2 regions of the Blautia sp. 210820-DFI.6.14 genome follow, and region 1 is predicted to be linked to the other one. Evidence: predicted binding sites of a transcription regulator. Region 1 holds the regulator's gene; the other holds the start of a gene.
What was found. Region 1 encodes HrcA, which represses chaperone genes, less so after heat shock. Its sites were predicted from a motif close to TGTTAGCACTCNNNNNNNNNGAGTGCTAACA; they were not measured.

Region 1 (15,782 bases):
GATACTCTTTACGATTTTCTCTGCGCACACCAGCCTCCATCAGGGTCCGATCCGCCGAAACTGTTGTCAGCCGTTCGTCCCACATGATCACTTCAAGGCCTGTACGCTTCTTAAGCATCTCCCCGAATTCCAGAGCTTTCTCTGCACGCTCACCGACAGTATTGTTCATATTCTTAGGATATCCAAGAACGATCTTTTCTATTTCGTACTCTTTCACGAGTTCTTCTACTTGGGCAAGCGTCCGGCGAAGTTTATTTTCCTGTTTTCGCCAGATTGTCTCTAATCTCTGAGCAGTCACTCCCAACGGGTCACTGACTGCCACACCTACGGTCTTTGAACCATAATCTAATCCCAGGATCCGCATCACTTATCGTTCCCAGGATTTATTCTTAATGTATTCATTAAGAAGTTCTTCTACCAGCTCATCTCTCTCAACTTTCATGATCATGCTTCTCGCACCCTTATGACTGGTAATATAGGTAGGATCTCCGGACATAATATAGCCGACGATCTGGTTCACCGGATTATATCCTTTTTCATCCATTGCATTGTAGACCAGGTCCAGAACCTCTTTTACTTCAAGATCTGCATCCGGTTTTGTTCTGAAATACTGTGTATTTCCTAAATTGTTTTCTGCCATTTTACTCACGTCCTTAATAAGATTTCCCTTTTATTTTAATATAATTCCATATAAAATACAAGAACACATTTTCAGAACATTTTTTTCTCATAGATCAAATAATATATAAGCTTACACTTCTTTTGTTTCCAAAATGTGATCTCTGACAAAAGCAACTGCTTTTACTGTAACAAGGTCATTTACCCTATGTGCATCCGTTTTGCTGACGACTGCACGCACATATTCTCTGCTGTGGCCAACATACCATGGTCTGCCATCAATCTCAATCTCTTCCTCCAGGAGAAGTTCCATTTTTTTTCCGATCATCGCCTCTTCATATTCTCTGGCACGAATCTCATGCAGTTCAAGCATCCGGTCGCTGCGCTGCGCCTTTGCCGCTTCAGTCAGCTGACCATCCATGGATGCCGCTTTTGTTCCATGTCTTCTGGAATATTTAAAAATATGCGTCTCATAAAAATGAATCTTCTTTACGAATTCATAAGATTCTTCAAAATCCTCTTCTGTTTCCTGTGGAAATCCCACAATCACATCTGTTGTAAGTGCAGGTGCCGGATAAAACTTGCGGATCAGTTCACATTTTTCCGCATACTCCTGTGCACTGTAACGGCGATTCATATTTTTCAAAGTTTTATTGCATCCGCTCTGCAGGGATAAATGAAAATGCGGACACACTTTTCCTGTTTTCACAATACCTTCCAGAAATTCTTCTGTGATAATTCTTGGCTCCAATGAGCCAAGACGAATCCTGCTGATTCCTTCCACTCTGCTTACTGCCTGAATCAGTGAAAGAAGACTTTCTCTTTCTTCTTTCGGGAAATCCACTCCATAGGAACTTAAATGGATTCCGGTAAGTACAACTTCCTTGTAACCTTTTGCAGCAAGTGTTTCCACTTCACTCAGCACTTCTTCGATTTTTCTGCTGCGGACACGTCCTCTCGCAAACGGAATGATACAGTAAGTACAGAACTGGTTACAGCCATCCTGTACTTTAATGTATGCGCGGACATGTTCTGCGGTAGATGATATGGAAAGTTCTTCATACTCTTTTGTATGGTTAATTTCAATCACCTGCACCTGTTTTGCATGCTCTTTTTCATATTCTTCCAAAGCTTCCACAATCTGTGTTTTCTGATTGTTTCCAAGGATCAGATCCACAGCAGTATCTTCTTTCAGTTTCTCTGTGTCAGCCTGTGCATAACAACCTGTAGCCACCACGATCGCATCCGGATTCATTTTTTTTGCTTTATGAAGCATCTGTCTGGATTTACGGTCTGCAATGTTGGTGACCGTACAGGTATTGATCACATAAACATCTGCACCTTCTTCAAAAGGAACAGTTTCATATCCTGCATTTTCCAGAAGCTGCTGCATCGCTTCTACTTCGTATGCATTTACTTTACAGCCCAGATTATGAAGGGCAACCTTTTTTTTCATATTTTACCTCTTATATTTTCTGATAGTTTCATTTTGTTTCTTATTTTAATTGTTTTTTTGTACATACAGGCAAAAGATTAACCAAAATTTCATCTCTTTTTCCCTTGACTTTTCGAGGGGGTACGGGTAAGATAAATGGCATAATAACACTAAATAGGGAGGTTCTCAAAATGAAAACATTAAAAATCTCGCTGAATTCTATCGATAAAGTGAAAGCATTTGTAAACGAGATCAGTAAATTTGACTGTGACTTTGATTTAGTATCCGGAAGATATGTAATCGATGCAAAATCCATCATGGGTATCTTCAGCCTGGATTTATCCAAACCGATCAACCTGAATATTCATGCAGAAGGAAGCACTCTTGATTCGATCATGGCAATCGTTCAGCCATATGTAATTGAGTGATCTGCACCGATTTTCTTTTGAAATACCAAATATGATACAGTTATAAAACAGCTTCTTTGCTAAACGCATGAGAAGCTGTTTTTATTTCTGCCTATTTCGTTTCTGTTTACTGAATCTCAATTACTTCTGTACTTGCCAGTGCCTCTTCCATCAGCTGATCGATCTTTTCGTTTAATTTTTCTTCAGATCTGTGAATCACTTTCAGATTTGGTTTTGTAACCGGATGTTTTGCCACAAAAATAGTACAGCAGTCTTCAAATGGCTGGATGGAAGTCTCAAATGTATTGATCTTTCTGGAAATCTGTACGATTTCTTCTTTATCAAATCCGATAACCGGACGATATACCGGAAGTCCACATACTTCATCTGTTGCTGCAAGACTCTGTAAAGTCTGGCTGGCCACCTGTCCAATACTCTCCCCCGTAATCAGGCCAAGGCATTTATCCTTGCGTGCAAAATGCTCTGCAATACGCATCATATAGCGGCGCATGATGATCGTCAGTTCTTCATGCGGGCACTGATCATAGATATACAGTTGAATATCTGTAAAGTTAACTACATGAAGACGGATCGGACCACTGTAACGTGCCACAAGTTTTGCAAGATCTACGACTTTCTGTTTTGCACGTTCGCTTGTATACGGCGGAGCATGGAAATAAACAGCCTCTATCTTGACTCCACGTTTGGCGATCATATAACCAGCAACCGGACTATCAATTCCACCGGAAAGAAGAAGCATTGCCTTACCATTTGTTCCAATCGGCATACCACCTGGTCCCGGAAGTGTCTCTGAATATACATAAATCTTATCTCGAATCTCTACTGAAAGTGTCATTTCCGGATTATGCACATCTACGGATGCATCTGGGAAAGCATCCAAAATCTTTTCTCCGATTGCCGCACTTACTTCCATCGATGTGATCGGATAAGATTTCTTGGCTCTTCGTGTGTAAACCTTGAAAGAACCATTGTATCCAGGATATCTTGCTTCCATATAGGAAACAACATCTTTTGCCATCTGATCAAATCCCTGGTCTTCATAGATCACAACCGGACTGATTCCCACAATTCCAAATACACGCTGCAGTGCCTCTACTGCTTCATCAAAATCATATTTTTCCGGGCAGAAAACATATACACGCCCCTGCTCCTTAGTTACTGTAAATTCGCCTTCTACCGGCTCCAGAGCCAGTTTCATCTGTTTGACAAGTGCATCTTCAAACAGATATCTGTTTTTTCCTTTAATGGCGATTTCTGCATATTTTATCAAAAATGCATGAAATATCATATCTGGTATTTCCTCCTGTTTATTTTCTTGAATAACGTCTGAGCATCGGAACCAGAGTCTTCATGGTATCCAGGAAATAATCCGCTTCCTCGATCGTATTTTCTTCACAGAAGCTCAGTCGTACTGTACTTTCAATCTGGTCTTTTGACATTCCCATAGCACTTAATGTAGCGCTTGGTTTTCTCTTATGACTGGAGCATGCACTTCCTGCCGAAATGTATATACCCTTGTCCTCGAGAGAATGCAGCAATACCTCACTCCGTACTCCCATAACACTGATACTCAAGATCTGCGGTGCACCTTCACGAAGTGGCATTCCGTTGATACGGATATCTTCGATTTCAGAAAGGCCTTTCGCAATATGCTCCTTTAACTGATACATGTGTTCCACATTCTCATCCAGATTTCGGTAAATCTGTCCTGCTGCCACACCAAGCCCGGCGATTCCCGGTACATTGTCTGTTCCGGAACGCATGCCACTCTGCTGTCCGCCACCAAGAATCTGTGGAATGATCTTCACTTTTTCGTTGATATACAGAAAACCGACACCCTTCGGACCGTGAATCTTGTGTCCGCTGACTGCAAGAAGATCGATTCCCATACGTTTCGGATAAATGTGGTATTTACCAAATCCCTGAATTGCATCGACATGATACAGTGCCTTTGGACTCTTCTCATGTACCATCTTCGCAATCTCTTCGACTGGCATCACAGCTCCGACTTCATTATTTACAAGCATGGTAGATACCATGATCGTATCTGGTCTTAAAACAGCTTCCAGCGCACTCATTTTTACCCTGCCCTGCGCATCTACCGGAAGATATGTGATTTCAAATCCCTGTTCCTGCAGATATAATGCCGGCTGGCTGACTGCAGCATGCTCTACGGATGTGATAATGATGTGGTTTCCGTTACGCTTATTTGCAAGTGCACCACCGATCAGCGCAAGGTTGTCTGATTCTGTACCACCTGAGGTAAACAGAATTTCTTTTTCCTGCACTTTCAGAATTCCTGCAATGGTCTTTGTCGCTTCTTTTACATACTTCTCTGCTTCTACACCCTTGAGATGCATGGCAGACGGATTTCCAAAATCCTCTGTCATCGTTTTTACCACGATATCCTTTACAGAATCATAGCATCTGGTCGTTGCAGAATTGTCAAAATATACTTCCATATACTGCCTCTTTTATCTTAATCGTTTCCTGTTTTACTAATTTTCAAGCTGAAACATCAGAACTGACAAAATTGCAAGCCCTGCTGTTTCTGTGCGAAGAATACGTTTACCCAGTGTGATTGGTTTTGCCCCTTCGCTGATTGCAGCTTCTACTTCTTTTTCCTCAAAACCGCCTTCTGGGCCGATAAAAATCCCAATAGACTGTCCCTGTTCAATTGCTGCAAGGATTTCTTTTGTTTCCTGCATGCCTTTGGCAAGCTCATACGGAATCAGACGAATATCCATAGATTCCGCATACTTTAGTGCTTCTTTAAAAGAAAGTACCTGGTGCACATTTGGAATCAGCATACGCTTGGACTGTTTTGCCGCACTCTCTGCAATCTGCTGCCAACGCTCTACTTTCTTCGCAGCCTTTTTGCCATCCAGCTTCACAACACAGCGTTTCGTCTCTACTGGAATGATTTCATACGCACCAAGCTCAACTGCCTTCTGTATGATCAATTCCATCTTATCTGCTTTTGGCAGTCCCTGAAAGAGGTAGATTCTGCTCGGCAGTTCATAATCTGGTTCCTGTGCATAAATAATGTGAAGAAGCACTTCATCTGCACTGAATGCCTCTATCGCACAGCGGTATTCTTTTTGTCCACCATCACTGATCCAGACTTCCTCTCCCTGTTTCATACGAAGAACATTGGAAATATGGTTGACATCCGTTCCAATAATATGAATCTGATGTGCCGCTTCATCGATCTGATGTGGCTCTACAAAAAATCTCTGCATGAGATCAGTCCTTTCTTGCAGTTACGCATACCCACTCACCCTGTCTGGTAACTTCTACCAAGGTAAGTCCGGCTTTCTGTACTGCTTCTTTGACTACTTCCTCTTTGACATCAAGTATACCTGATGTAATGTAATATGCACCCTTCTTCATCTGGTGAACGATCACTGGTGTCAGAGGCACCAGTACATCTGCCAGAATATTAGCTGCAACAATATCGTATTTCTCATAGCCAACCTGATCCTGTACCTCTTTGTCATCAATGATATTTCCGATCATCATATCAAAAGTATCATCCACGATCTGGTTTGCTTCTTTGTTATCCTGAACTGCCGGAACCGCGCATGGATCAAGGTCTGTTCCTACAACGTGACCTGCACCAAGCTTCAACGCTGTGATTCCGAGGATACCACTTCCTGTTCCTACATCAAGAAGTTCGATACCTGGTTTAACATATTTTTTTAACTGACGGATCACAAGCTGTGTAGTTTCATGCATTCCTGTTCCAAATGCAGTACCCGGATCAATATGAAGAATCATCTTGTCCTTATCTTCTTCTTTGATTTCTTCCCATGACGGAACGATCAGGATATCATCCACATAGAACTGATGGAAAAATTCTTTCCAGTTGTTGATCCAGTCCTTATCCTCTGTCTGAGACTCTTCAATCGTACCCTCACCAATATCCATAAATGTACGCAATTCTTCCAGGGCATTTCTGACGTCACGTAAAATCACATCCTTATCCGCATCTTCCTCCAGATAAAAATTCAAATATGCAACTCCATCATCTTCTGGACCTTCCGGCATGATATCTACAAACATCTGTGCCTTATCTTCCTCTGTCAAAGGCTGGTGATCCTGAATCTCTGCACCTTCGACACCTATTTCTGCCAATGTACAGATAATCATGTCTTCGGCATCTGTTTTGGTTTTAATCGTAAAACGATTCCATTTCATATATTATAATCTCCTGTCTTAACTTATACAACAATTGCAATTGCCTTATCGTGCAAGCACGAACAGCTTCTGTATTTTTAACCCTGCTATCTAATATACATGATAACCCAAAAAAAGAAAAGAGGGGTTTTCCCTCTTTTCCCGAAAAGTTTCTTCTATTTTATAGAATTAATCCTCAAAAGTCTCTTTGATTTTGTCCATGAAACTCTTTTTCTTCTTTTCTGATTTCTCAGATCCGTCTTTTGGCTCAGTGGCCGGTCTATTTCCACATGCCTCATCAAACTTACGAAGAGCTTCTTTTGCCTCTTCATTCAGCTTGGTCGGTACCTGTACCACCAAAGTCACATAGTGATCACCGCGAATATTCTTATTTCTCAGGGACGGTACACCTTTGCCCTTCAGACGGATACGTGTATCTGTCTGTGTTCCCGGCTTCACTTCGTATGCCACATCGCCATCAACTGTATTGATATGGATTTCTCCACCCAGCGCTGCCTGCGCATAAGTAAGCGGGGCTGTGGAGAAGATATTCATATCCTGTCTCTGGAAGATTGGATGACGGGCTACATTCACTTCTACGAGCAAATCACCTCTCGGACCACCATTGGTTCCAGGTTCTCCTTTATCACGGATACGGATACTCTGTCCATTGTCAATACCGGCCGGAATAGAAACCTGAATCTTCTTTCTGGAAGAAGTATATCCTGTTCCACGGCAGGAAGTACATTTTTCTTTGATAATCTTACCGGTTCCATTACATTCCGGACAAGTCTGTACATTTCGAACCATGCCAAACATAGACTGCTGTGTATAGACGATCTGACCTTCTCCGTTACATTTCGGACAGGTAGTCGGCTGTGTTCCCGGCTTTGCACCAGTTCCATGACAGGTCGTACATTCATCCTTCAGAACGATCTCCAGTTCCTTGTCACATCCAAACACTGCCTCTTCAAATGTAATATTCACACGGGCGCGTAAATTTGCACCCTTCATCGGTCCATTATTGGCACGACGTCTTCCACCGCCGCCAAACAGATCTCCGAAAATATCCCCGAAGATATCTCCCATGTCTGCACCGTTGAAATCAAATCCACCAAAGCCGCCGGCACCACCGCCGCCCTGTTCAAACGCTGCATGACCAAACTGATCGTACTGGCGTCTCTTTTCTGCATCACTTAAGACACTGTATGCCTCTGTTGCTTCTTTGAACTTAGCTTCTGCTTCTTTGTCTCCCGGATTAACATCTGGATGATACTTCTTGGCTAATTTTCGATATGCGCTTTTTAATTCTGAATCACTGGCAGTCTTGCTGACACCCAGGACCTCATAGTAATCTCTTTTATCAGCCATCTTTTCTCTTTCCTATATGTTAGATTTGCGTTATTGTTCTTATGCAGCTATATGCCACACAAAATATTATTATAATCCCCCAATGCCACTCATGCAAGCATGAATGGCATCTAAGGTTTTACATCTTATTTTTTACTTTATTATACTTCCTTGTAATCAGCGTCTACGACATCATCACCGTATCCAGCTTCGTTGCCGCCCTGTGCAGCACCTGCACCAGCACCAGCTCCCGGATTCGGTCCAGCCTGACCGCCTGCCTGCTGTGTCTGCTCATACATTTTTGCGAAAAGTTTCTGAGCACTTTCCATCATCTTTTCCTGAGCAGCTTTGATATCAGCGATCTGTGCATCTGTCATTTCTGCATTTGCTGTCTGAGCAAGGAGATCTTTCAGTGCATTCAGATCTGTTTCAACTGCAGCTTTATCGTTTGCATCAATCTTATCGCCAGCTTCTTTCAGTGCATTCTCAACCTGGAATACCATAGAGTCTGCATTGTTTCTTGTGTCGATTCCCTCTTTACGTTTCTTATCCTGAGCTTCGAACTCAGCAGCTTCTTTAACTGCTTTGTCGATTTCAGAATCAGACATATTGGAACCAGCTGTGATTGTGATGTGCTGTTCTTTACCTGTTCCAAGGTCTTTGGCAGAAACATTTACGATACCGTTGGCATCGATATCAAATGTAACTTCGATCTGCGGAACACCACGACGTGCTGGCGGGATTCCATCCAGACGGAACTGGCCAAGGGATTTGTTGTCCTTCGCGAACTGACGCTCACCCTGTACAACGTTGATATCTACTGCTGTCTGGTTGTCTGCTGCTGTAGAAAAGATCTGGCTCTTCTTTGTCGGGATTGTAGTATTTCTCTCGATCAGACGAGTTGCGATACCACCCATTGTCTCGATAGACAGTGACAGTGGAGTAACATCCAGAAGAAGAATGTCACCGGCACCTGCATCACCAGCAAGTTTTCCACCCTGTACGGAAGCACCAAGTGCAACACATTCATCCGGGTTCAGAGATTTGCTTGGTTCTTTACCTGTGAGCTGTTTTACTTTGTCCTGTACTGCCGGGATACGTGTAGATCCACCTACCAAAAGTACCTGGCCAAGCTCAGAAGCTGTGATACCTGCATCTGACAGTGCACGGCGAACCGGTTCTGCTGTCTTTTCTACCAGATCATGTGTCAGTTCATCAAATTTAGCTCTTGTAAGGTTCATATCAAAATGCTTCGGTCCTTCTGCTGTTGCAGTAATGAACGGAAGGTTGATGTTTGTTGTTGTTGCAGAAGAAAGTTCTTTTTTAGCTTTTTCAGCTGCTTCTTTCAGTCTCTGAAGAGCCATCTTATCTGCGCTTAAGTCTACGCCTTCTGCTTTCTTGAATTCTTCGATCATCCAGTCTGTAACTTTCTGGTCAAAGTCATCACCGCCAAGACGGTTGTTACCAGCTGTGGAAAGAACTTCGATAACACCATCACCGATCTCGATAACAGATACATCGAATGTACCACCACCTAAGTCGTAAACCATGATTTTCTGTTCTTTTTCGTTGTCAAGTCCATATGCAAGAGCTGCTGCTGTAGGCTCGTTGATGATACGTTTTACATCAAGACCTGCAATCTTACCGGCATCCTTTGTTGCCTGACGCTGAGCATCATTGAAGTAAGCCGGAACTGTGATAACAGCTTCTGTTACGCTTTCTCCAAGATATCCTTCTGCATCTTTTTTCAGTTTCTGAAGGATCATCGCGGAAATTTCCTGCGGAGAGTATTTCTTGTCATCGATTGTTACACGATAATCGGTACCCATCTCTCTCTTGATGGAAGAGATTGTTCTCTCTGCATTTGTTACTGCCTGACGTTTTGCAGGCTCACCTACCAGACGTTCTCCTGTTTTTGTGAAAGCAACTACAGACGGTGTAGTTCTTGCTCCTTCTGTATTTGCGATAACGGTTGGCTGTCCACCTTCCATTACAGCTACACAACTGTTTGTTGTACCTAAGTCAATACCAATGATTTTTCCCATGATAATATTCCTCCTGTATATATTCTAAGATTATTATATATTCTAGTTTGTCCTTCCAGAATCAAGATGCTCTACGCATCTTTCGTGCTATGCACTTATGATTCTGTCAGGATCGTGCCAGAAAAAGTAAATGTCTGCTTCGCAGCCGCTTCCTTTTTCCTTGAGCACGATCAGTTTGCAACTTTTACCATGCTGTGGCGGACTACAAATCCCTTGTAGGTGTATCCTTTCTGAAGCTCCTCCACAACAATATTTTCTCCAACAGATTCATCCTCCACATGCATCACTGCATTGTGGAAATCCGGATTAAATTCTTTTCCAACAGCTTCGATCGGTTCTACTCCCATGCCTTCCATTGTAGTGGTAAACTGTTTGTAGATCTTCTGCATTCCCTCTGCAAATGGATCATCTTCCGGAGCCTGTGCAAGGCCTCTTTCAAAGTTATCTACAACCGGAAGGATCTTCTCGATGATATCCTTTGCTCCGATCACATACATGCTGGATTTTTCTTTTTCCGTACGTTTACGGAAGTTATCAAACTCAGCCATGTTACGCTTCAGCCTGTCAGTCAGATCTTCAATCTGCTGTTCCAGCTTATTGTCTTTTTTCTTTTTGCCAAAGAAAGAATTTTTTCCTTTGGTTTCTTTATCAGATTCCTTATCGTCTTCAGCTGCACTCTCGGTTTCCTCTGTGGTTTCCGTTCCTGCGGTTGCCTCCGGCGATTCTTCTACTGGTTCTGTAACAGGTTCTGTTTCCGGAAGGTCTTTCTCTGTTTCTTCCTGTACGCCAGCTTCTTTTTTATTTGTTTCTGACACGTTCTTTCTACCGCCTTTCCAGTCTGACAGCTAACTGTCTTGATTACTTTTATTTTTTTTGAATACCTCATCGAGTTCGACCTTGAGAGTCTTCAGACTATTTACTACATTTTCATAATCCATTCGTTTCGGTCCTACGATACCGATTGTTCCATGCATGCCCTCTCCCAGTTCATAAGTTGCAGTAACAACACTGCAATCTTTCATGGTAGAAATCGGAAGTTCATCTCCGATATACACCTGAACACCGGTATTGTCATCTGCCATCCGCTCCTTGACCAAATCAACCAACTGCTGTTTTTCTTCAAAAGTAGAAATCAGCTCAGTGGCTTTGGTCTTATCCGACAGTTCCGGATATTTAAAGAAGTTCGTTGCACCAGACGTATAGATTTCCAGATCGTCTTCATCGACATGAATGGTTGCTGCAACTGCATCCAACACTCTTGCTACCAGTCCACTGTGGATTCCTGCCTGTTCTTTCAGTCTGGCAATCATGCCCAGATTAATGTCCTGTATCGGCAGGCCATTCAGATTGGTATTAAGAAGAAGGTTCAGCTTCAGAAGTGTCTCATCATCCATTTCTTCATCCAGATCAATGATTTGATTACGGATGACATTTCCTTCGCAGACAACCACAGCTACTAACTGCAACTCATTGACACGGGACAGCTGAATAAATTTCAATTTATTGCCGCTGTACTGAGGAACTGAAACCATCGTCGCGTAATTGGTATTGGAAGCCAGGACACGTGCTACATTCTTAAGCACTTTTTCCATTTTATCGGTCTTCTCAATCATCAGATTACGGATTTCTGCAATTTCATCTTCCTTTTCTCTCATCAATTCATCCACATAAAGCCGATAGCCTTTATCAGAAGGGATTCTTCCTGCCGATGTATGTGGCTGAACGATGTAGCCCATGTCTGTCAGGTCAGACATTTCATTTCGGATCGTTGCTGAGCTGACATTCAGGTCTGCATCCTTGGATATTGTCCTGGATCCTACCGGTTCGCCCGTTTCCATGTATGTCTTGATGATCGCTTTCAGAATTCTTTTCTTACGATCCGTCAATTGTTCATCCATGTTCTCAGCTCCTTTCCTATTAGTCTGTTAGCACTCATTAATGAAGAGTGCTAACATCTATATTGTTAAGATAGCACTGTCGTAATTGTTTGTCAACATCTAATTTATATTTTTTAAAAAAATCGAAAAAAATCACAGTACGGACACAAATCGGGAAAATCTACCTTTCCACTCTGTTACTTTGTGTCAAAAGTACTGTGATTATGTGAATTTCTGTTCTTAATTTATTATGAATGCATTTTTTAATATGCTTCGTTTACTTTCTCAGATTCCGCTTTTACGGATAGCTTCTACAACTTCGCGGATTTTTTCCGGTGGCAGGACGAGAGCGAAACGTACATATCCTTCACCATGCGGTCCAAAACTTGCACCAGGAGTCACAATAACACCGGCTTTTTCCATCAGTTCCATGCAAAATGCCATACTGTCTGTACGTCCTCCCGGGATTCTTGCCCATACGAACATCGTTCCCTTACCATTCGGAAGGTCCCATCCGATTTCACGAAGGCCATTACAGAGTGCATCTCTTCTTTCCTGATACATTCTGCACTGCTCCTGCACACTTTCCAATGGGCCATTCAATGCTGCGATCGCTGCCTTCTGAATTGGCAGAAACATTCCAAAATCGATCTGGCTTCTCAGCTTGCGAAGTGCCGCGATCACATCTGGACGCCCAACCAGAAAACTGATTCTTGCTCCTGTCACATTGAAGGATTTCGAAAGGCTGAAAAATTCCACGCCGATTTCTTTCGCTCCTTCTGTTGCAAGGAAACTTCCGCCATGTGCTCCGTCAAAGATGATATCACTGTATGCGTTGTCATGAATGATCAAAATATCATATTTCTTCGCAAAGGCAATGATTTCTTCATATAATCCCGGTGTTGCAATGCTTCCTACCGGATTGGAGGGCAGAGAAACTACCATGTATTTTGCTTTCTTTGCAACTTCTTCCGGAATATCCTTTACATATGGAAGAAAGTCGTGTTCTGCCACCAGCGGATAATAGTATGGCACTGCGCCTGCCATCAGACTGCCTGCTGCAAATACCGGATAACATGGATCTGGAAGAAGAACAACATCTCCCTCATCGCAAAGTGCCATTCCAAGATGTCCCATACCTTCCTGACTGCCGTAAACAGTCATAACCATATCCGGTGTCAGATTCACATCAAAACGTTTCTTATAATAAGTACATACTGCTTCCAGAAGTTCTGGCAGATCACGAAGACTGTACTTCCAGTTATTGTCATCCATTGCCGCAGCAGCAAGTGCCTTCTTAATGTGTTCCGGTGTCTTAAAATCCGGAGTTCCCACACTCATATTATAAATTTTCATGCCCTGTGCTTCCAGTTCCATACGTCTGTTATTCAGGGCTGCAAAGATTTCTTCTCCAAATCTGTCTAATCTTTTGGAAAACTGCATATCGATTACCTCTTTCGTTTAGTGCTTGTTCCATTTTAGCACTCTCTCCATTACTGTACAAGAGTAAAGTAAAACTTTTTACAGACAGGGGGAATTTCTCTTTGAGCTTATAAACTTTTTCTATTCATCCATTTCATCGAGGCTTTTCTTCAATTCGATCATCTTGTCACGCAACTCTGCCGCCTGCTCAAAGTTGAGATCTGCTGCTGCTGCACGCATCTGTTTCTCCACCTGACCTATCAGCTTCGTCAGTTCTTTTCTTGTCATGGACTCCGGATCTTTCTTAAGCTTGTCTTCCGTCTCGGCGACTGCCTTGGAAACCGTGATCAGATCACGAACTGCTTTCTTGATCGTAGTCGGCGTGATTCCATGTTCTTTATTGTAAGCCTCCTGAATCGTTCTTCTTCGCTCTGTCTCCTGAATGGCTTTTCGCATGGAATCTGTCATGACATCTGCATACATGATAACATGCCCCTCACTGTTACGGGCCGCACGTCCAATCGTCTGGATCAGAGAAACTTCTGAACGCAGGAATCCTTCTTTATCCGCATCAAGAATTGCAACCAATGTAATCTCCGGAATATCCAATCCTTCTCGCAAAAGATTGATACCAACCAGCACATCAAAGACATCCAGACGCATGTCACGAATGATTTCTGCACGTTCCAAAGTATCAATATCCGAATGCAGATAACGAACACGGATGCCGACATCTTTCATGTAATCGGTCAGATCTTCTGCCATTCGTTTTGTCAAAGTTGTGATCAAAATCTTGTGACCTTTATCGACTTCTTTATTTACTTCACTGATCAGATCATCAATCTGTCCTTCCACCGGACGAACTTCTACTTTCGGATCCAGAAGCCCAGTCGGACGAATAATCTGTTCTGCACGAAGAAGTTCATGTTCTGCTTCATACTGTCCTGGTGTCGCCGAAACAAACATAACCTGATCGAGTTTATTTTCAAATTCCGCAAAGCTCAATGGCCGGTTATCCTTCGCTGACGGCAGGCGGAAGCCATAATCTACCAGTGTCTGCTTACGGCTCTGGTCACCTGCATACATTCCTCCAACCTGTGATACAGTCTTATGAGACTCATCTATAATAAGAAGGAAGTCATCTTTAAAGTAGTCCATCAGAGTATATGGCGGCTGCCCCGGAGCAAGTCCTGTCAGATGTCTGGAGTAGTTCTCAATTCCAGAGCAGAATCCCGTCTCTTTCATCATTTCTACATCAAAATTGGTTCTCTCGGCAATTCGCTGTGCTTCGATCAACTTATCTTCACTTTTAAAATAAGAAACCTGTTCTTTCATTTCTTCAAGGATTGCGTCTGCAGCCTTCTGGATTTGGCTCTGTGGAACAACGTAATGAGATGCCGGAAAAATCGCCGCATGTTTCAGTTCATTGTGAATCTCACCGGTCAACACATCTACTTCTGTAATTCGATCAATCTCATCTCCAAAGAATTCCACACGAATTGCCCGGTCAGAATAGTTGGCCGGGAAGATTTCCAGCACATCTCCACGTACCCGGAACGTACCACGATGGAAATCCATTTCATTACGGTTATACTGAATATCGATCAGTTCTTTGATTACCTCATCCCTGTCTTTCTCCATTCCCGGACGAAGTGAGATCATCATATCAAAGAATTCTTCCGGTGCACCCAGACCATAGATACAGGATACAGAGGAAACCACAATAACATCTTTCCGTTCACAGAGAGCCGCTGTTGCAGAAAGACGGAGTTTATCGATTTCATCGTTCGTGGAAGCATCTTTTGCTATATAAGTATCCGTAGATGGAACGTATGCCTCCGGCTGGTAATAATCATAATAGGAAACAAAGTATTCCACTGCGTTCTCAGGGAAGAATTCCTTCATCTCACCGTAGAGCTGTGCTGCCAGTGTTTTATTGTGCGCAAGTACCAAAGTTGGCTTGTTTAACTGGGCGATGACGTTCGCCATGGTGAAGGTCTTACCGGAACCTGTGACACCCAGCAAAGTCTCGAACTGGTTGCCTTCTTTAAAGCCTTTGACCAGTTTTTCGATTGCCTGGGGCTGGTCACCGGTTGGTTTGTATTCGGAATGAAGCTTGAAGATTTGTTGTGAATTCTGCACAAAAACACCTCCTGGTTTTATATCAAAAAAGTTCGTCTAAATTGCTATGAGCCAAACAAACTGAAAGTCATATCAATATACCGCTATTTGATTATACACGCTTATAAATTATTGGTTCATCATATCCAAAAGTTCTCTTCCCATTAACTTCCATGCTTTCAGATACTTCCAGGAAATCATCGGAAAACTTTTCCCAAAGTTTAAAGGTCATTACCGGAGAAAACTGGCTTGTACTGCCTCCCTCCCAGATTCCGTCCTTTTCATGATAAAGTGCCGGAGTAAATTT
Region 2 (15,782 bases), on a different contig from region 1:
GCCCACAGAAGCGAGTGGAACTGCACTGCCATACCAAAATGAGTGATATGGATGGTGTTACGACTGCAAAAGATCTGGTAAAACGAGCTTACGAATGGGGGCACAAGGCAATCGCAATTACAGACCATGGTGTTGTACAGGCTTTCCCGGAGGCAAACCACTGTTTTGATGCATGGGGAGGATGTGTTCCGAAAGATTCAGATTTTAAAGTCCTGTATGGTATGGAAGCATATCTTGTTGATGATATGAAAGGCATTGTTACCAACAGTCAGGGACAGCCGATTGATGGTAAATTTGTTGTATTTGATATTGAGACAACAGGATTTTCTCCGCTTACATGTCAGATTATAGAGATTGGTGCTGTGAGAGTCGAAAATGGTGTGATCACAGACCGTTTTTCGACGTTTGTGAATCCAAAGGTACCGATTCCATACAGAATTGAACAGTTGACAAGTATTAATGATTCCATGGTTATGGATGCACCGGATATTCAGACAATACTTCCGCAGTTCCTTGAATTTTGTGCAGGAGCTGTCATGGTGGCCCATAATGCGGACTTTGATATGAGTTTTATTATAGAAAACTGCAAACGACAGGGGCTGCCGCAGGAGTATACATATGTGGATACGGTTGGTATGGCACGTTTTCTTCTGCCGGCACTGAACCGATTCAAACTGGATACGGTTGCCAAGGCTGTCGGAGTGTCTCTGGACCATCATCACAGAGCAGTGGACGATGCAGCATGTACGGCTGAGATTTTTGTACGGTTTGTGGAAATGTTAAAAGAACGAGACATTTTTGATATGGATACGCTGAACCAGCAGGGAAATGTATCTGTGAATACAATTAAGAAGCTGCCGACATATCATGCGATCATTTTGGCGAGAAATGAGACCGGACGTGTGAATCTCTATAAACTGGTCAGCCAGTCACATCTGAAATATTACAGACGTCGTCCACGTGTACCGAAGAGCCTTTTTCTGGAACACAGAGAGGGACTTCTGATCGGAAGTGCCTGTGAAGCTGGCGAATTGTATCAGGCACTTCTTCGAAATGCACCGGAACCGGAAATTGCCAGACTGGTCAATTTTTATGATTATCTGGAAATTCAGCCACTTGGAAATAATGCATTTATGATCGCAGATGAAAAAAATGATCGTGTGAAATCCAATGAGGATCTGATTGAACTTAATAAGAAAATCGTAAAACTTGGAGATCAGTTTAAGAAACCGGTTGTTGCCACCTGTGACGTACATTTTATGGATCCACAGGATGAAATCTATCGCCGGATCATTATGGCCGGAAACGGATTCTCAGATGCGGATAATCAGGCACCTCTATATCTGCGCACTACAGAAGAGATGTTGGAAGAATTTTCTTATCTGGGAAGTGAAAAAGCAGAAGAAGTGGTTATTACCAATACCAACAAGATTGCAGATATGATCGAGAAGATCTCTCCGATTCATCCGGATAAATTTCCACCGGTTATTGAAAATTCGGATCAGGATCTGAAAGATATCTGTTTTAACCGTGCACATGAGATGTATGGTAAAAATCTTCCAAAGATTGTAGAAGACCGTTTGAACAAGGAGTTGCATTCTATTATTTCCAATGGATATGCTGTTATGTATATCATCGCGCAGAAACTGGTATGGAAATCTAATGAAGATGGTTATCTGGTTGGCTCGCGAGGATCAGTAGGCTCTTCACTGGCGGCAACTATGTCTGGTATCACAGAAGTAAATCCTCTGCCACCGCATTATTTGTGTCCGGAATGTAAATACAGTGACTTTGATTCGCCGGAAGTCAAGAAATTCGGAGGTATGGCCGGATGCGATATGCCGGATAAAGTATGCCCGAAGTGTGGCGCTAAGATGAGTAAGGAAGGCTTTGATATTCCTTTTGAAACATTCCTTGGATTCAAGGGAGATAAGGAACCGGATATTGACCTTAACTTTTCAGGTGAGTATCAGGCGAATGCACATCGATATACAGAGGTTATCTTTGGCAAAGGGCAGACCTTTAAGGCCGGAACGATTGGTACACTTGCGGAGAAGACGGCATTTGGTTATGTGAAGAATTATTATGAGGAACGGGGACAGCACAAACGTTATTGTGAGATCAACCGTATTGTGCAGGGATGTACCGGTATCCGGCGAACGACCGGCCAGCATCCGGGTGGAATCATTGTCCTTCCAGTGGGTGTGGAAATTGAAAAGTTCACGCCGGTACAACATCCGGCAAACGATGAGAACAGTGATATTATCACAACACATTTTGATTACCATTCTATTGATGGAAACCTTTTGAAACTGGATATTCTCGGACACGATGATCCGACAATGATCCGTATGCTGGAGGATCTGACAGGCTTAAGTGCCCGTGATGTTCCTTTGGACAGCAAGGAAGTTATGTCTTTATTTGCAAGTACGGATGCATTGGGAATCAAACCGGAGGATATTGGAGGCTGCAAGCTCGGATGTCTGGGTGTACCGGAGTTTGGTACAGATTTTGCCATGCAGATGCTTATTGATACGAAACCGAAATATTTTTCTGACCTGGTACGTATTGCCGGATTGTCTCATGGTACAGACGTATGGCTGGGAAATGCACAGACATTGATCGAAGAAGGAAAAGCAACGATTTCTACTGCAATCTGTACACGAGATGATATTATGATCTATCTCATCAGCATGGGGGTAGAAAGCAGCCTTGCCTTTACGATCATGGAAGCTGTACGTAAAGGAAAAGGTCTGCGCGAAGAGTGGGAAGCTACCATGCGTGAACACAATGTTCCGGAGTGGTATATCTGGTCCTGTAAAAAGATTAAATATATGTTCCCGAAGGCACATGCAGCAGCATACGTTATGATGGCATGGCGTATTGCCTGGTTTAAAGTATTTAAACCCCTTGCATATTATGCGGCATTTTTCAGTATCCGTGCAACGGCTTTTTCATATGAAACGATGTGTATGGGACGTGACAGGTTAGATTTCTATCTTGCAGAACTTCGCAAAAAGGGCGATGCAGCGTCAAAGAAAGAACAGGATACGATCAAAGATATGCGTATTGTACAGGAAATGTATGCACGAGGTCTGGAGTTCATGCCAATCGATCTTTACCGTGCCAAGGCAAATCGTTTTCAGATCATTGACGGCAAACTGATGCCCGCATTGAACTGTATTGACGGAATGGGGGATAAAGCTGCCGAGGCAGTCGTAGATGCTGCCAAACAGGGAAAATTCCTGTCGAAGGATGATTTCAGAGATCGGACAAAGGTCAGCAAGACGGTTATCGATCTGATGGATGATCTGGGAATCTTTGGAGATATTCCACAGTCTAATCAGTTTTCATTGTTTGACGGTGTGATTGCCTGAATGGATATCATTTATAAAAAATGGGGATTACCGATAGAAAAGCCGGGTATGTTACCATAGCGAAAAGGAGACAATTATGAAAAAAGAGGAGTTAAGGTATTTACAGAGACTTGCGGAACTCTATCCGACAATCGGAAAGGCTTCTACTGAGATCATTAATCTGCAGTCGATTCTGAACCTGCCAAAAGGGACAGAACATTTTATGTCGGATCTGCATGGAGAATATGAGGCTTTTTCGCATGTACTTCGCAATGGTTCTGGTGCTGTACGCAAAAAAATCGATGATGTGTTTGGCCATACACTGAGCAATAATGACAAGAGGGCGCTGGCTACACTGATTTATTATCCGAAAGAAAAAATACAGCTGGTCAAAAAGACAGAGGAAGATATGGAGAACTGGTACAAGATTACTTTGTACCGTTTGATCGAAGTCTGCAAGACTACAGCGTCCAAATATACAAGATCCAAGGTACGTAAGGCATTACCTCCGGATTATGCGTATGTTATTGAAGAATTGATCACAGAAAAGGCGGAAGTGCTCGACAAAGAAGCTTATTATGATTCTATTGTCAATACGATCATTGAAATTGGCCGTGCAGAGAATTTCATCATTGCACTTGCAGAACTGATACAGAGACTGGTTGTAGATCATCTGCATATTCTGGGTGATATTTTTGACAGAGGCCCGGGCCCGCATTTTATCATGGACCGTCTGATACAGTATCATTCTCTGGATATCCAGTGGGGAAATCATGATGTAGTATGGATGGGGGCAGCAGTTGGGCAGAGAGCCTGTATAGCAACGGTGCTTCGTAACAGTATCCGCTATGGAAATCTGGATATTCTGGAAGATGGATACGGAATTAATATGCTTCCGCTTGCGACATTTGCAATGGAAGTATATAAAGATGATCCGTGTACTGCTTTTGAAATGAAGGGAACATCTAATTATAATGCACTGGAAAAAGAACTTGGACAGAAGATGCATAAAGCAATTGCAATCATTCAGTTTAAGCTGGAGGGACAGCTGCTTCGAAGACATAAAGAATTTCATATGGAAGACAGATGTCTGCTGCACCGGATCAATCCGGAAAAAGGTACGGTTACACTGGCAGATGGAAAAGAATATCCAATGCTTGATACAGAATTTCCAACGATTGACTGGAAGCATCCGTATGAACTTACTCCGGGAGAACTGGATGTGATGGAACGTCTGGAAACTGCATTCCGAAACTGCGAAAAATTGCAGAATCATATGCGGTTGTTGCTGGACAAAGGTGGACTTTATAAGATATATAATGGAAATCTTCTGTTTCATGGATGTATTCCATTAAATGAAGACGGAAGTCTGAAGGAAATTCAGATTTACGGAAAAACTTATAAGGGACGTGAATTGTATGACGTTCTGGAGGCATATGTGCGGAGAGCATTTTATGCGGTTGACAGAGAAGAACAGCGTAAGGGCAGAGATATTTTGTGGTTTATCTGGGCAAGTCCGTCTTCGCCGCTATTTGGCAAGGATAAAATGACTACATTTGAACGATATTTTATTGCGGATAAGGAAACTCACAAAGAAACAAAAGGTGCGTATTATCATCTTCTTGAAAATGAAAAAGTAGTAGATGGAATGATACGGGAATTTGGATTGGATCCGGAAACCGGCCATATCATCAATGGACATGTTCCTGTGCATCAGGGGGATGGTGAGAGTCCGGTCAAATGCAATGGGAAAGTAATTGTTATTGATGGAGGATTCTGCAAAGCTTATCAGAAAGTAACAGGAATTGCCGGATATACGCTGATCTACAATTCTTATGGCCTGGTGCTGACGGCACATGAGCCTTTTACATCCAAGGAGCAGGCAATATCTAAAGAAAGTGATATTGTATCCAACAGAGTATCCGTACATTATACATCCAAACGTCGTTTAGTAGGGGATACAGACACAGGAAGAGCTCTGAAAGAACGTATCGGTGAACTGCGACAGTTGCTTGACGCATACAGAAAAGGTATTATTAAAGAGAAAAAATAAAGTACAAAAGCAATAACAGAGGTGAGCGAATGAGAAGAAAAAACAGACTGAGGGTACTGCTGGTGATTTTGGTCTCAATATTTATCATGTTCAGTGCAGCAGCACTTCTTCTGGCAGGATTTCAGAAAAGTGAGAGAGAGGCACAAAAGAAGAAAGAAGCAATGGCAGCGCTGGAAAGTCTGCCGACAGCAGCACCTACGGAAGTTCCTGTGACACCGTCTCCGAGTCCGACACCGAGGCCAACAGCGACACCAACGCCGATACCAAAAGAAAAAGTAAGTTTTAATCCGGATGATTTCTGGGATTACTGGTATAGCACAGATGGACTTGTGACAATTAATATATATAATATCAGTCAGGACAGTGTATCATTCAGCTTCAGCCAGACAGATGCAGGACAGACACAGTCTGTTTCTGCTGATGTAACTGCGGAAGTGGCCGGAACTGCGGCAGCATTTTCCTTTACAGATACAGCGGGAAATGCAGCTTCAGGAAATCTGACATTTGACAATGGTCAATTATATCTGCGTGCGACGACAGCAGAACCAGTTTCTTCTGTATATCCAAATGTAAGTTGTATTATGAGCAGAACACAGGTACAGCTGCAACCGGATCCGACGGTTACACCAACGCCGGCCGAGCAGGCACAGAATACGGCTGAGACAGGAGAATATTTCTTCCCGGAGAGCAGTAATCGTTATCTGACAGATGAGGAGATTTCAGCATATAGTTCAGATCAGCTGGAACTTGCAAAGAATGAAATCTATGCACGCCATGGACGTCAGTTTGTAACAGATTATATTGCGGATTATTTTAACAGTAAATCCTGGTATCAGGGTACGATAGATCCGGACACTTTTGATGCCGAACAGAATTCTATTTTCAATGAATATGAGCTTGCAAATATTTCAAAGATTGCTGAGTGGGAAGAACAGAAAGCGAGTCAGGGAAACTGACTCGCTTTCTGCGTCATTTGATCGGTTCTTTGTTATCGGTTCTTCCAACCAGATAATCAATGGTGGTATCATAATAATCAGCGAGGCGGATCAGCATTTCAATTGGAATATTACGAGATCCTGTTTCATAATGAGAATAAGAACGCTGACTGATATGAAGAATTTCACCAATTTTCTTCTGAGAGAGATCGGAATCTATACGCAGATCCTGAATTCGTTGAAATTTCATTCTTATACCTCCTTCATTTTCTGTAATTATAAAACAGTCCGAAATGTGCTATTGCAATACGGAGCAAAATGGACTATAATAAAAATCATTTCTTTTTTTATTCCCATAATACAATTATAAATTAAAAAATATAGCAGTGCAGATCGAGGTGCATGTGCATACAGGAGGTTGTTATGTTTGCAAGTGTACTATCAGCAGCGATTTTAGGCATGGATGTTCATCCAATCCAGGTGGAGGCAGACGTCAGTGATGGTCTGCCGACATTTACGATGGTTGGATTTCCTTCGGCACAGGTAAAGGAAGCACAGGATCGTGTCAGAACGGCATTGAAGAATAACGGTATTGCACTTCCACCGAAGAGAATTACCGTGAATTTTGCTCCGGCTGATATTAAGAAAGAAGGAGCTGGATTTGATCTTCCGTTAGCAGCTGCTGTTTTGGCGGCGTCAGATATTCTGAAATCGGAACAGCTGGATCGGGTGATGATGGCCGGAGAAATAAGCCTTAATGGAGAAATTCATGCAATATCAGGGATTTTGCCTATAATCATCAGGGCGAGGGAGGAAAAGTGCCGGTTTTGTGTTGTTCCATATGAGAATCTCCGGGAAGCGACACTGATACCGGATATGAAGGTGATTGGAGTTCGCAATCTGCAGGAAATGATACGCTATGTGCAAAGTCCGGATTCTTATAGAAAAGAAGTGGGAAAAACAATAGAATCTCCGGGTAAAGAAAAACTGGATTTCAGTGATATTCGAGGACAGGAAAGTCTGAAACGAGCCGTGGAGATTGCAGTCAGCGGTTTTCACAATCTGCTTATGATCGGGCCTCCGGGGGCAGGAAAAACGATGGTTGCGAGAAGAATTCCGGGAATTATGCCGGCACTTACATTTGATGAAGGGCTGGAATTGACAAAAATCTACAGTATTGCCGGATTGCTCTCGAGAGGAGATCCTCTGATCAGAGAAAGACCTTTTCGCAGTCCGCATCATACATGTTCAGCACAGGCTCTGGCTGGTGGTGGCCGAAATCCCAGACCAGGGGAGATCACACTGGCACACAGAGGTGTATTGTTTCTGGATGAGATGCCAGAGTTTTCCAGAAGAAGCCTGGAGATTCTCAGACAGCCACTGGAGGACAAGGTGATACGTATCTCCAGAGTATATGGGACGTATGATTTTCCGGCAGATTTTATGTTGTGTGCGGCAATGAACCCATGTCCCTGTGGTCATTATCCGGATATGAACAGATGTCGGTGTACACCGGCACAGGTAATGCAGTATCTGGGAAGAATAAGTCAGCCGCTTCTGGACAGACTGGATCTTTGTGCTGAAGTGTCCCCGGTAGATTTTGAAGGACTGAGCAGTGGACGAAAAGGGGAGAGTACACAAACGATCAGAGAGCGGGTTATCTGCGCACAGGATATTCAGAGAGAACGATATAAAATAGAAGGAATTCAGTTTAACGGAGAATTAAGTGGTGCTCAGATTGAGAAATATTGCAAGATGGAAAAAGACGCCCGGCAGCTTTTGAAGATGGCATTTCAGAATATGCCGTTCAGTGCCCGTGCCTATCACAGGATTCTAAAGGTGGCACGGACAATCGCAGATATGGAAGCGACAGAAAGTATTCACAGACATCACATAGCAGAAGCGTTATCCTATCGGGCATTTGACAAAAAATACTGGAATTAATCAGGGTATAAAATCTGAAGAGGAGTGATAATTTATATGGAAGGAACTCTTAACATCAGAAAAAGTGACACGGAAATGTCTGTGCGTGAGATTTCGAAAGAAAGTCCGGAATATCCGCAGAAACTTCTGCATTATGAGGGAATGCCGGAGATTTTATATGTCAGGGGAACATTACCGGATCCACGACGACCGGCAGTTGCAATCGTCGGAGCCAGGGCAGCCAGTCCATACGGGCGTATGCAGGCGTTTCGTTATGCCAGGAGACTCAGTGAAGAAGGAGTGCAAATATTAAGTGGGATGGCATATGGGATTGATACTGAGGCACACAGAGGTGCACTGGAAGGAGAAGGAGGCACATGGGCGGTACTTGGAAATGGCGTTGATATCTGTTATCCTTCGGGTAACAGAGCACTTTATCAGCGAATTCTGCGAGAAAAATGTGGTATACTCAGTGAACAGCCGACGGGGACTCGGGCAAGAAATTATTTTTTTCCGGCAAGAAACAGAATTATCAGCGGACTGGCGGATCTTGTTGTGATTGTTGAAGCAAGAGAAAAAAGTGGTTCATTGATCACTGCACAGTGGGCACTTGATCAGGGAAAAAGTGTTTTTGCCATACCGGGACCGGTAACAGAGGAACTTAGTATGGGGTGTAATAAATTGATCTATGACGGGGCAGGTATCGCATATACACCGGAAATACTGCTTCGGGAACTCGGAATAGATTGTGAAAAAATTGTTAAAGTAAAGACAAAAAATGAGTTAGGACTTGCAACCGATTTAAAATTGGTGTATAGTTGTCTCGATTTGCAACCAAAATCTGTGGAATTTTTGATCCAGAAGACAGGACTTTCGCCGGAAAAAGTCGGCGGTCTTCTGCTGGAGTTGAAAATATCGGGGTTAGCCCGGGAAATAGGCAGGCATTATTATGTAAAGACAACATAAGACACGGATCAGCCTCCCGGGAAGTTTAAGAAGTGTTGCTGTAACGGAGTGAACAGTAACGGAGAAGTAGGAGAGATAGCATGGCGAAATATCTGGTGATAGTGGAATCACCTGCAAAAGTAAAAACCATTAAGAAATTTCTTGGGAGTAACTATGATGTACAGGCATCAAACGGACATGTGCGTGACTTCCCGAAGAGTCAGTTTGGCATTGATGTAGAGAATGATTTTGAACCAAAATATATTACGATCAGAGGAAAGGGAGAATTGCTTTCAAATCTTCGCAAAGCGGCCAAAAAAGCAGATAAGATATATCTTGCAACTGACCCTGACCGCGAGGGAGAGGCAATCTCCTGGCACCTGATGCAGGCGCTAAAAGAAGATCCGTCTAAGATGCGCAGAATTTCTTTTAACGAAATCACAAAGACTGCTGTAAAGAATTCCATCAAACAGCCGCGGGATCTGGATATGAACCTGGTAGATGCACAGCAGGCACGAAGAATGCTTGACCGTATGGTAGGATATACGATCAGTCCGCTCCTTTGGGTAAAAGTGAAAAGAGGCCTGAGTGCAGGACGAGTACAGTCTGTAGCACTGCGTATTATCTGTGACAGAGAAGATGAGATCAATTCTTTTATTCCGGAAGAATACTGGAGTCTTGAAGGTGAGTTTCGTGTAAAAGGAGAGAAGAAACCTCTTCAGGCAAAATTCTATGGCACGGATAAGAAACTTCCAATCCATAATAAGGCCGAGATGGATGAACTTCTTGGAAAACTGGAAAATGCAGAGTATGAAATTACAGAGGTAAAAAAAGGCGAACGTATCAAGAATGCACCCCTGCCGTTTACAACCAGTACTTTGCAGCAGGAGGCAGCCAAAACACTGAATTTTTCTACACAGAAAACAATGCGTCTTGCCCAGCAGTTATATGAAGGTATTGATATTAAGGGAAGCGGCACGGTTGGTCTGATCAGTTATCTGCGTACGGATTCCACTCGAATCTCACAGGAAGCAGATGAAGCAGCGCGAACCTACATTGGTGAACAGTATGGAGAAAACTATGTTTCTACAAGTGGAAAGATGGTAAAAAAAGACCAGAAGATTCAGGATGCGCATGAAGCAATCCGTCCGACTGATATTACCAGAACGCCAGTCACGGTCAAAGAATCTCTTTCCAGAGATCAGTTCCGTCTGTATCAGCTGATCTGGAAACGCTTTACAGCAAGCCGTATGTCTGCAGCAAAATATGAAACAACATCAGTAAAAATCAGTGCAGGAGAGTATACTTTTACGGTTGCTGCCTCCAAGATCATATTTGACGGATTTATGTCTGTGTACATGCAGGAAGAAGATAATCAAAAAGGCAATGTACTCAGTCAGAGTCTTGAGAAGGGAATGAAGCTGCAGCTTACTGAACTGAAACCGGAACAGCATTTCACACAGCCACCGGCACATTATACAGAAGCATCTCTTGTAAAGGCACTGGAAGAACAGGGAATTGGACGTCCGAGTACTTATGCTCCGACGATTACCACGATCATCAGCCGCCGTTATGTATCTAAAGAACAGAAAAATCTTTATGTGACGGAACTTGGAGAAGTTGTTAATAATATTATGAAACAGGCATTTCCAAGCATTGTAGATGTTCGTTTTACTGCAATGATGGAAGGCCTTCTGGACTGCGTTGAAGAGGGTACTGTGCAGTGGAAAACGGTTGTCAGAAACTTTTATCCGGATCTTAAGAGAGATGTGGATGCTGCTGAGAAAGAACTGGAAAAAGTTGAAATTCAGGATGAAGTTACAGATGAAATCTGTGATGTCTGTGGACGCAATATGGTCATCAAATACGGACCACATGGAAGATTCCTTGCATGTCCTGGATTTCCGGAATGCAGAAATACCAAACCGTATTATGAAAAAATCGGTGTGGCATGTCCGAAATGTGGAAAGGATGTTGTGTTGAAGAAAACCCAGAAGGGTCGTAAATATTATGGTTGTATCGACAACCCGGAATGTGATTTTATGTCATGGCAGAAGCCATCAGCAAAAAAATGCCCGGTTTGTGGAAGCTATATGGTCGAAAAAGGAAACAAGATTGTCTGCAGTGAGACAACTTGCGGTTATGTAGAGCAGAAGTCTAAAGAAGATTAAATATATAAATTTTCTGAAAATGCGGACAAAATCGAAAAAAATATAAAAATATCTTGTATTTTCGTTGCAAAACGTGTACTATTATACCATAAGATTGAAAACATCGAAAAAACAGGAGAAGGAGGCCGTAATGAGCGTTCAGTTGTTGGATAAAACCAGAAAAATCAATAAGCTTTTGCACAACAGCAGTTCCAGTAAAGTTGTATTTAATGATATCTGTCAGGTGCTGATGGACACATTAAGTTCCAATATCCTGGTACTGAGCAAAAAGGGTAAAGTACTTGGAATCAGTTTATGTCCGGGCGTTGAAGAAATTACCGAGCTGATTGAAGATAACGTAGGCGGACATGTAGATTCTCTGTTAAATGAGCGTTTCCTTGGCGTTTTGTCTACAAAGGAAAATGTGAATCTTCAGACACTTGGATTTGAACATGTAAACAGCAACTGTCAGGGTATTATCAATCCAATCGATATTGCCGGCGAAAGACTGGGGACTGTTTTTATGTATCGTAACGATAAGCCTTATGATATTGAAGACATTATCGTCAGTGAATATGGCACAACAGTGGTTGGTCTGGAAATGATGAGAGCGGTTCATGAAGAAAATGCAGAAGAGGACCGTAAACAACAGGTTGTAAAATCTGCATTCAATACACTGTCCTTCTCAGAACTGGAAGCGATCATTCATATATTTGATGAACTTGATGGAGAAGAGGGTATTCTGGTTGCAAGCAAGATTGCAGACCGTGTAGGAATCACCAGATCTGTTATTGTAAATGCACTTCGCAAATTTGAAAGTGCCGGGGTAATCGAATCTCGTTCATCAGGTATGAAGGGAACTTATATCAAAGTACTTAACGAAGTAATTTTTGATGAGCTTGAAGAAATTAAAGCTCAGCGAAGCAAAAAATCATAAGGACAGCAGAAGCTGTTTATAAAGAGAGGTCTTTTCCTATGAAGGAAAGGGCCTTTTCTTTTATAAAATACTTAAAAATCAGAAAATGAGAAAACAGGAGAAAATAAGAGAAAATAAAAGATAAATAAAAAAATAATACTAATTTACAGCTTTGAAAAGAGTTGCAGAAAATCATGATTTTAAATAATATAGGGACAGTGATTAGCACTCAAACGAAATGAGTGCTAGTAATTCGAAAAAGGCAACAATAAAGGAGGAAATAGATCATGAAATTAGTACCTTTAGGTGACAGAGTTGTATTAAAACAGTTAGAAGCAGAAGAAACAACAAAATCTGGTATCGTACTTCCGGGACAGGCACAGGAAAAACCGCAGCAGGCAGAAGTTATTGCAGTAGGTCCTGGCGGAGTTGTTGACGGTAAAGAAGTTAAGATGGAAGTTGCTACAGGTAATAAAGTTATTTATTCCAAATATGCAGGAACTGAAGTAAAACTTGACGGCGAAGAATATATCATCGTAAAACAGAGCGATATTCTCGCAATCGTTGAATAATCGTAACAGAATAAAAAACGTTACAGATCATTAAGCATTTCAGGAGGACAGTCATCATGGCAAAAGAAATTAAATTTGGTGCAGAAGCAAGAGCTGCACTTGAAACTGGTGTAAACAAACTTGCAGATACAGTAAGAGTAACAATCGGACCAAAAGGAAGAAACGTTGTACTTGACAAACAGTTTGGTGCTCCGCTTATCACAAATGACGGTGTTACTATTGCAAAAGAAATTGAACTGGAAGACAGATTCGAAAACATGGGTGCCCAGCTGATCAAAGAAGTTGCATCCAAGACAAATGATGTAGCTGGTGATGGTACTACTACAGCAACTGTTCTGGCACAGGCAATGGTTCATGAAGGAATGAAAAACCTGGCAGCAGGTGCAAACCCGATCATCCTGAGAAAAGGTATGAGAAAAGCTACAGATGCAGCTGTAGAGGCTGTCAAAGAAATGAGCCAGAAAATCAGTGGCAAAGCACAGATCGCAAATGTTGCATCTATTTCTGCAAGTGATGAAGAAGTAGGTCAGCTGGTTGCTGATGCAATGGAAAAAGTTTCCAATGATGGTGTTATCACAGTTGAAGAATCCAAAACAATGCATACAGAACTTGATCTGGTAGAAGGTATGCAGTTTGACCGTGGATATATTTCTGCATATATGTCTACAGATATGGAAAAAATGGAAGCAAATCTTGAAGACCCATATATCCTGATCACAGACAAGAAGATCAGCAATATTCAGGAAGTTCTTCCGTTACTGGAGCAGGTTGTTCAGGCTGGAGCAAAACTTCTGATTATCGCAGAAGATGTAGAAGGTGAAGCACTGACAACTCTGATCGTAAATAAATTAAGAGGAACATTCCAGGTAGTTGCTGTTAAAGCTCCTGGATATGGAGACAGAAGAAAAGAAATGCTGCAGGATATCGCTATTCTGACAGGTGGACAGGTAATTTCCGAAGAACTTGGACTTGATCTTAAAGAAACTACAATGGCTCAGCTTGGACGTGCAAAATCTGTCAAAGTTGCAAAAGAGAATACAGTTATCGTAGATGGTCTGGGTGATAAGAAAGAAATTGCTGACCGTGTTGCTCAGATCCGTAAACAGATTGCAGAGACAAAGTCTGAATTTGATAAAGAAAAATTACAGGAAAGACTTGCAAAACTGGCTGGCGGCGTAGCTGTTATCCGTGTTGGTGCTGCAACTGAAACTGAAATGAAAGAAGCAAAACTTCGTCTGGAAGATGCTCTTGCAGCTACAAGAGCAGCAGTAGAAGAAGGAATCATTGCAGGTGGCGGATCTGCATATATTCATGCATCCAAGAAGGTTGCAGAACTGGTTGCAACTCTGGAAGGTGATGAAAAGACAGGTGCAAACGTTATCCTCAAAGCTCTGGAAGCTCCGCTGTTCCATATTTCTGCAAACGCTGGTCTGGAAGGCTCTGTTATTATCAATAAAGTAAGAGAATCCGAGCCAGGTGTTGGATTTGATGCTCTGAACGAGAAATATGTAGACATGGTAGGTGCCGGAATCCTTGATCCGGTTAAAGTTACAAGAAGTGCTCTGCAGAATGCGACAAGTGTTGCTTCTACACTCCTGACTACAGAGTCTGTAGTTGCTACAATCAAAGAAGATGCTCCGGCTATGCCGGCAGGTGCTCCAGGAATGGGCGGCATGATGTAAAATAAATTTATGCGAATTAAGGGATTGGCGTCATAGACGCTGATCCCTTTTTGTGATAAAATTTAATAAATATTATATATATTAAGGAGAATGTACATATGAGCGATCTTTATTCAGAATTACTGGTTAAAAAAGAACCAACCGCAAAAGATTCCATAGTCAAATATGGAATGATCGTACTGACAGTCCTGGCAGTGGGCGCAGGCCTTTTTATCAGTCCGATCCTTCTTCTCGTTGCAGTTGCGTTAGGTGTTGCATCTTATTTTGTGATTCCGCGGACGGATCTGGAGTATGAGTACCTTTTTGTAAATGGAGAATTTGACATTGATATGGTCATGTCAAAATCCAAACGGAAAAAAGTTATGTCCATGAACTTGCGTGAGGCAGATTTGGTCGCGCCTCTTGATTCACACAGAATGGATTATTACAATGGTAACAGCCGATTGAAAACACTGGATTATTCTTCCGGAAATCAGCAGCACAGACGATTTGCCGTTATTATAAAAAGCGGTGGAGAAAACTGTAAGATTATTATCGAACCAGATGAACAGATGGCACAGGCTATCAAAAATTCAGCTCCAAGCAAAGTTTTTTTGGATTGACACTGTAAGTTATTTTTGTTACACTTTGAATCAAAATCAAACTAACATAAATACAAGGGAGGAAATGCAATGGGTACTATCATTGGTGAAGGCATTACATTTGATGACGTTCTGTTAGTTCCGGCATATTCAAAAGTAATTCCGAATCAGGTAGATGTTACAACGCACTTAACGAAAAAAATCAAGCTGAACATTCCTATGATGAGCGCAGGAATGGACACCGTTACTGAGCACAGAATGGCAATTGCCATGGCGAGACAGGGTGGTATTGGAATCATTCATAAAAATATGTCCATCGAAGCACAGGCTGAGGAAGTAGATAAGGTAAAACGTTCTGAGAACGGTGTTATTACAGATCCATTCTTTTTATCCGCAGACCATACACTGGAAGATGCCAATAATCTGATGGCAAAATTCCGTATCTCTGGTGTTCCAATTACAGAAGGTAAGAAACTTGTTGGCATCATTACCAACCGTGACCTGAAGTTTGAAACTGATTTTACAAAGAAGATCAGAGAATGCATGACTTCTGAGGGACTGATCACAGCCAAAGAAGGAATCACACTTGAAGAGGCAAAGAAGATTCTTGCCAAATCCCGAAAAGAGAAATTACCCATTGTAGATGATGATTTTAATTTAAAAGGTCTG

Region 2: a site for HrcA is predicted at 12,499-12,529, ahead of groES (co-chaperone GroES). Genes of this name have one in related genera too.

What each region holds. Positions count from the first base shown of each region.
Region 1 is NZ_JAJCKS010000011.1:20,714-36,495, reverse strand. It holds gene ruvX (Holliday junction resolvase RuvX) at 1-364, opposite strand, end outside; gene LI112_RS09840 (IreB family regulatory phosphoprotein) at 368-640, opposite strand; gene mtaB (tRNA (N(6)-L-threonylcarbamoyladenosine(37)-C(2))-methylthiotransferase MtaB) at 752-2,074, opposite strand; gene LI112_RS09830 (HPr family phosphocarrier protein) at 2,245-2,481, shown strand; gene thiI (tRNA uracil 4-sulfurtransferase ThiI) at 2,588-3,769, opposite strand; gene LI112_RS09820 (cysteine desulfurase family protein) at 3,789-4,943, opposite strand; gene LI112_RS09815 (16S rRNA (uracil(1498)-N(3))-methyltransferase) at 4,980-5,723, opposite strand; gene prmA (50S ribosomal protein L11 methyltransferase) at 5,728-6,681, opposite strand; gene dnaJ (molecular chaperone DnaJ) at 6,850-8,031, opposite strand; gene dnaK (molecular chaperone DnaK) at 8,172-10,055, opposite strand; gene grpE (nucleotide exchange factor GrpE) at 10,226-10,870, opposite strand; gene hrcA (heat-inducible transcriptional repressor HrcA) at 10,901-11,953, opposite strand; gene LI112_RS09785 (pyridoxal phosphate-dependent aminotransferase) at 12,218-13,375, opposite strand; gene uvrB (excinuclease ABC subunit UvrB) at 13,496-15,496, opposite strand; gene LI112_RS09775 (hypothetical protein) at 15,588-15,782, opposite strand, start outside.
Region 2 is NZ_JAJCKS010000012.1:55,492-71,273, reverse strand. It holds gene LI112_RS10380 (PolC-type DNA polymerase III) at 1-3,377, shown strand, start outside; gene LI112_RS10375 (fructose-bisphosphatase class III) at 3,454-5,409, shown strand; gene LI112_RS10370 (YARHG domain-containing protein) at 5,439-6,365, shown strand; gene LI112_RS10365 (helix-turn-helix domain-containing protein) at 6,379-6,594, opposite strand; gene LI112_RS10360 (YifB family Mg chelatase-like AAA ATPase) at 6,768-8,288, shown strand; gene dprA (DNA-processing protein DprA) at 8,325-9,233, shown strand; gene topA (type I DNA topoisomerase) at 9,314-11,383, shown strand; gene codY (GTP-sensing pleiotropic transcriptional regulator CodY) at 11,514-12,299, shown strand; gene groES (co-chaperone GroES) at 12,566-12,850, shown strand; gene groL (chaperonin GroEL) at 12,907-14,532, shown strand; gene LI112_RS10330 (DUF6106 family protein) at 14,631-15,134, shown strand; gene guaB (IMP dehydrogenase) at 15,204-15,782, shown strand, end outside.